2 regions of the Streptomyces sp. NPDC003393 genome follow, and region 2 is predicted to be linked to the other one. Evidence: predicted binding sites of a transcription regulator. Region 2 holds the regulator's gene; the other holds the start of a gene.
What was found. The regulator HrcA, encoded in region 2, represses chaperone genes, less so after heat shock. The targets are predictions, from matches to a motif close to TTNGCACTCNGNNNNNCNGAGTGCNAA.
Positions count from the first base shown of each region.

Region 1: a site for HrcA is predicted at 2,108-2,134, ahead of groL (chaperonin GroEL). Genes of this name have one in related genera too.

Region 1 covers NZ_JBSFRB010000022.1:92,357-95,546, forward strand. The annotation lists gene ACWDUZ_RS21775 (NADH:flavin oxidoreductase) at 1-108, opposite strand, end outside; gene groL (chaperonin GroEL) at 322-1,944, opposite strand; gene ACWDUZ_RS21785 (cold-shock protein) at 2,274-2,477, opposite strand; gene ACWDUZ_RS21790 (MoaD/ThiS family protein) at 2,906-3,181, opposite strand; gene thrC (threonine synthase) at 3,178-3,190, opposite strand, start outside.
Region 2 covers NZ_JBSFRB010000005.1:10,240-13,429, forward strand. The annotation lists gene ACWDUZ_RS06750 (DUF3097 domain-containing protein) at 1-589, opposite strand, end outside; gene ACWDUZ_RS06755 (MBL fold metallo-hydrolase) at 622-1,362, opposite strand; gene hrcA (heat-inducible transcriptional repressor HrcA) at 1,511-2,527, shown strand; gene dnaJ (molecular chaperone DnaJ) at 2,528-3,190, shown strand, end outside.

The sequences.
Region 1 (3,190 bases), on a different contig from region 2:
CAGGCCGTTCGGCGTGACGGGACGGGACAGGACCGAGGCCGTACGGGAGGCGGATCCCGGGGCGGCGGGCCCGGACTCGGGGGCCGGTCCGGAGGCGGTGACTGTCATGGGGGGCTCCTTGCGGGACAGGTCTGCGGCACGGATACCGCATGGTATGTGCACACGCATGGAACACGTACAGTGGTGTCGGCCGTGAGATGTGTTACGTCCCGCCCGGCGCCCCGCCGAAGCGACCCGGAACACGCCCGAGGGCGGCACCCCCTGTCTCCAGGGGGTGCCGCCCTCGGTGTGAAGGACGGTCGATCAACCGGAACCGGTCGATCAGAAGTCCATGTCACCGCCCGGCATGCCGCCGCCGGCCGGCGCGGCGGCCTTCTCCGGCTTGTCGGCGATGACGGCCTCGGTGGTCAGGAACAGCGCGGCGATGGAGGCGGCGTTCTGCAGCGCGGAACGGGTCACCTTCGCCGGGTCGATGATGCCTTCCTTGACCAGGTCGACGTACTCGCCGGTCGCGGCGTTCAGGCCGTGACCCGGGGTCAGGTTGCGCACCTTCTCCACCACGACGCCGCCCTCGAGGCCGGCGTTGACGGCGATCTGCTTCAGCGGGGCCTCCAGGGCGAGCTTCACGGCCTGGGCGCCGGTCGCCTCGTCACCCTCGAGCTCCAGCTTCTCGAAGACGTTGGTGGTCTGGAGCAGGGCCACGCCACCACCGGCGACGATGCCCTCCTCGACGGCCGCCTTGGCGTTGCGGACGGCGTCCTCGATGCGGTGCTTGCGCTCCTTGAGCTCGACCTCGGTGGCGGCACCGGCCTTGATGACCGCGACACCGCCGGCGAGCTTGGCCAGGCGCTCCTGGAGCTTCTCGCGGTCGTAGTCGGAGTCGCTGTTCTCGATCTCGGCGCGGATCTGGTTCACCCGGCCCTGCACCTGCTCCGTGGAGCCGGCGCCGTCGACGATCGTGGTCTCGTCCTTGGTGATGACGACCTTGCGGGCGCGGCCCAGCAGGTCCAGAGACGCGTTCTCCAGCTTGAGGCCGACCTCCTCGGAGATGACCTCGCCGCCCGTGAGGATGGCGATGTCGCCGAGCATGGCCTTGCGGCGGTCGCCGAAGCCCGGGGCCTTGACGGCGACGGACTTGAAGGTGCCGCGGATCTTGTTGACGACCAGGGTCGACAGGGCCTCGCCCTCGACGTCCTCGGCGATGATCAGCAGCGGCTTGCCCGACTGCATGACCTTCTCCAGCAGCGGGAGCAGGTCCTTGACCGCGGAGATCTTGGAGTTCGCGATGAGGATGTACGGGTCCTCGAGCGACGACTCCATGCGCTCCATGTCGGTGGCGAAGTAGGCGGAGATGTAGCCCTTGTCGAAGCGCATGCCCTCGGTGAGCTCGAGCTCCAGGCCGAAGGTCTGCGACTCCTCGACGGTGATGACGCCTTCCTTGCCGACCTTGTCCATGGCCTCGGCGATGAGCTCGCCGATCTGGGTGTCGGCGGCGGAGATGGAGGCCGTGGAGGCGATCTGCTCCTTGGTCTCGACCTCCTTGGCCTGGTCGAGCAGGGCGGCGGAGACGGCCTCGACGGCCTTCTCGATACCGCGCTTCAGAGCCATCGGGTTGGCACCGGCGGCGACGTTGCGCAGGCCCTCCTTGACCAGGGCCTGGGCGAGAACGGTCGCGGTGGTCGTACCGTCACCGGCGACGTCGTCCGTCTTCTTGGCGACTTCCTTGACCAGCTCGGCGCCGATCTTCTCGTACGGGTCCTCGAGCTCGATCTCCTTGGCGATGGAGACACCGTCGTTGGTGATCGTGGGGGCGCCCCACTTCTTCTCGAGGACGACGTTGCGGCCCTTGGGGCCGAGGGTCACCTTGACGGCGTCCGCGAGCTGGTTCATGCCGCGCTCGAGGCCGCGCCGCGCCTCCTCGTCGAACGCGATGATCTTGGCCATGTGAAGTGGTCCCTCCAGGACTGGGGGTGATTCCTTCGGACCGCGCCCGCGCCCGCGACGGACGGCTCGCCGGCCTCGTGGTTCCTTGCCCCACCCGGCCCGCGGGCCTCACCGACCCGGTCCTTCGCTGTCACTCTCACCTTCAGAGTGCTAACGCCAATGATTAGCACTCGACCCACCCGAGTGCAAGGCGTGCTCGCGAAGCGAGCCTCCTCGGGGCGCGACGGCCGGGGTGGCGGCCCACGCGTACGGCGACACGCCGAGGGGCCCGCACCCCGGGTGGAGGTGCGGGCCCCTCGAAAGCTGATCGCTTGCGGTGGTCGCGCGAATCAGGCCGTGACGCGGACCATGTCCGCCTGCGGGCCCTTCTGACCCTGCGAGATCTCGAACTCGACCCGCTGGCCCTCTTCCAGCGAGCGGTAGCCGTCCATCTGGATCGCGCTGTAGTGGACGAAGACGTCCGCACCACCGTCGACCGCGATGAAGCCGTACCCCTTCTCCGCGTTGAACCACTTGACGGTGCCCTGAGCCATGCCTAACTCCCCTATTACTGGCCCTTGCACAGATCCACACTTCGCGGACCCGGGTCAGACCTCACCCCCCGTGGACGGGGGCGTGCGCCGGAACGCGTCGACCGCGGCTGAATGTATCTGTCCAACTGCCGTCTGCAACAGGTCAATCGGACGAGAATTCTGGACGGACGGGGTCCGGAATATGACGAGAATTCAGCTTGATTCAGGGCAAGTCGGGCCCCACAAACAAGACAAATGCCGCGAAAAGCCCGCACACTTTGGCTACTTCTTATCGGCGTGCGGCAGGAAACCAGGACTTACCGATCCGTGGACCGGGGGCGCGTTCCCCAACTCTACCGCGCTCAATCACTCAGAACGGCCCCCTCCGCTTCCCTTACGGAGGGGGCCGTTCCGTGAACAATCGGTAATCGAATTACCGAGGGTAATGGTCAGCCGCCGGCGACCGCGGGGATGATCGACACACCCGCGCCGTCCGGGGTGGCCGTCTCCAGTCCCTGCTCGAAGCGGACGTCGTCGTCGTTGACGTAGACGTTGACGAAGCGGCGCAGCTTGCCCTGGTCGTCCAGGACGCGCGCGGCGATGCCCGTGTGGTTCTTCTCCAGGTCGGAGATGACCTCGGCGAGGGTCGCGCCCTCGGCGTTCACCTCGGCCTGTCCGCCGGTGTAGGTGCGCAGGATGGTGGGGATGCGAACGGTCACGCTCATACGAGGCCA
Region 2 (3,190 bases):
CCTCCCAGATGTCGATGTACGGGTGGCCCACCACCAGTGCGTGCTCGCTGGTCACCGACTCCGCGATGCGCCACTCCTTGGTGCCCGGCACCAGGTGGTCCACCAGCACGCCCAGCCGCGCGTCCGGGCCCGGAGCGAAGGCCTCCACGATCGCCGGCAGGTCGTCGACGCCCTCCAGGTACTCCACGACCACGCCCTCGACGCGCAGGTCGTCGCCCCACACCTTCTCGACCAGCTCGGCGTCGTGCCGCCCCTCGACATAGATCCGCCCGGCGCGGGCCACGCGCGCGCGTGCGCCGGGAACGGCGACCGAACCGGACGCCGTGCGGGTGGGACGCGCCGGCCCGGAGGCCGGCCGCACCAGCGTCACCGCCCTGCCCTCCAGCAGGAAGCCGCCGGGCCGGAGCGGGAACACCCGGTGCTTGCCGAAGCGGTCCTCCAGGGTCACCGTGCCCGCCTCGCAGCGGATCACCGCCCCGCAGAAGCCGGTGCCCGGTTCCTCGACGACCAGGCCCGGCTCCGCCGCCACCTCGGGCACGGCCTTCGGCTTCTTCCACGGAGGGGTCAGGTCGGGTGAGTACTGCCGCATTCGAGTGACGATATGGAGAAGGCCGTACGCGATCAGCTCGACACGCCGAAGCGGGCGGCGAGCGCGTCGCGCTGGGTGCGCACGAACTCGGCGCCGACCACCGCTCCGTGACCGGGCACGTACAGTGCGTCCTCGCCGCCCAGCTCCAGCAGGCGGTCCAGAGCGGCGGGCCAGCGGGACGGCACGGCGTCGGGGCCGGCCTGCGGCTCGCCGGACTCCTCGACGAGATCGCCGCAGAACACCACGGTCCGCCCGTCCGCGAGCCCCGGCACCACCACCGCCAGGTCGTGCGCGGTGTGGCCGGGCCCCACGTCCGCGAGCAGCGCCCGACGGCCGCCCCCGAGGTCCACGGTCAGCCGGCCGCGCACCTCGCGGCCGGGCCGCACCAGCGCCGCCGCGGCCTCGCGGGCCGCCTCGGCGTCCAGTCCGTTGCGTACGGCGTCCGCGCGCAACTCCTCGCGCGCGCGGCCGTCCTCGGACGCGGCACGCGCGCCCCCGGCGGCGAAGACCGCCGCGGCCGGGAACGCCGCCGCCCCGAAGACATGGTCGAAGTGCGGATGGGTCAGCGCGAGAAGTGTCACATCGCCGCCGCCGAGCTCCCGCGCCTGCGCCCGCAGCCGGGCTCCCTCCGCCAGGCTCGACCCGGCGTCCACCAGCAGCGCCGTGCCGCCCGAGACGACCAGCCCGACGGTGCAGTCCCACACCGGCAACCGCACCCGGCCGACCCCCTCCGCCAGCCGCTCCCACCCCAGCTCTTCCCAAGTCACCGTCATACCGGGACGCTATCCCTCCCCGCACCGGCCCGTCGGCACCAGCCTTGCCGACGGTGTACCCGACGGCCGTACACTGGGCGCGGGAATGCTGGCACTCGTATGCGCCGAGTGCCAGGCGGGATCCGAGGCAGTTTTGGAGGTGCACGCGATGCTCAGTGAGCGACGGCTTCAGGTGTTGCGTGCCATCGTCCAGGACTACGTCGGAACCGAGGAGCCGGTCGGCTCCAAGGCCCTCACCGAGCGGCACAACCTCGGCGTCTCACCGGCCACGGTCCGCAACGACATGGCGGCCCTGGAGGACGAGGGCTACATCGCCCAGCCGCACACCAGCGCGGGCCGCATCCCCACCGACAAGGGCTACCGCCTCTTCGTCGACAAGCTCGCCGGGGTCAAGCCGATGACCCCGCCGGAGCGGCGCGCCATCCAGAACTTCCTCGACGGCGCCGTCGACCTCGACGACGTGGTGGCCCGCACGGTGCGGCTGCTGGCGCAGCTGACCCGGCAGGTCGCCGTGGTGCAGTATCCGTCGCTGACCCGTTCGACCGTGCGGCACGTGGAGCTGCTCTCGCTCGCGCCCGCGCGCGTGATGCTGGTGCTGATCACGGACACCGGGCGGGTCGAGCAGCGGATGATCGACTGCCCGGCCCCGTTCGGCGAGACCTCGCTCGCGGACCTGCGGGCGCGGTTGAACAGCCGGGTCGCCGGCCGCCGTTTCACGGATGTGCCGCACCTGGTGGAAGATCTCCCCGAGGGCTTCGACCTCGAGGACCGCGGTACGGTCTTCACGGTGCTGTCCACGCTCCTCGAGACCCTGGTCGAGGAGAACGAGGAGCGGCTGATGATCGGCGGCACCGCCAATCTGACCCGCTTCGCACACGACTTCCCCCTCACCATCCGCCCCGTCCTGGAGGCGCTGGAGGAGCAGGTCGTCCTGCTGAAGCTGCTCGGTGAGACACAGGACCAGGGCATGACCGTGCGCATCGGTCACGAGAACGCCTACGAAGGACTCAACTCCACGTCCGTCGTGTCGGTGGGCTACGGTTCGGGCGGCGAGGCAGTCGCCAAGCTCGGCGTGGTCGGACCGACCCGCATGGACTACCCGGGAACGATGGGAGCGGTACGCGCAGTGGCACGGTACGTCGGACAGATCCTGGCGGAGTCGTAAGTGGCCACGGACTACTACGCCGTTCTCGGCGTGCGTCGCGACGCGTCGCAGGAAGAGATCAAGAAGGCCTTCCGGCGGCTCGCGCGCGAGCTGCACCCGGACGTCAACCCGGATCCGAAGACCCAGGAGCGGTTCAAGGAGATCAACGCCGCTTACGAGGTGCTGTCGGACCCGCAGAAGAAGCAGGTCTACGACCTCGGCGGCGACCCGCTCTCGCAGTCCGGCGGCGCGGGTGCGGGCGGCTTCGGGGCCGGCGCCTTCGGCAACTTCTCCGACATCATGGACGCGTTCTTCGGGACGGCGTCGCAGCGCGGACCGCGCTCGCGCACCCGCCGGGGCCAGGACGCCATGATCCGGCTGGAGGTGGAGCTGGACGAGGCCGCCTTCGGCACCACGAAGGACATCCAGGTCGACACGGCCGTCGTCTGCAACACCTGCAACGGCGAGGGCGCGGCCCCGGGGACCTCCGCCCAGACGTGCGACATGTGCCGTGGCCGCGGTGAGGTCTCGCAGGTCACCCGGTCCTTCCTGGGCCAGGTCATGACGTCCCGGCCCTGCCCCCAGTGCCAGGGCTTCGGCACCGTCGTGCCCACCCCGTGCCCGGAGTGCGCGGGCGACGGCCGCATCCGTGCCCGGCGCACGCTGACGGTGAAGATCCCGGCC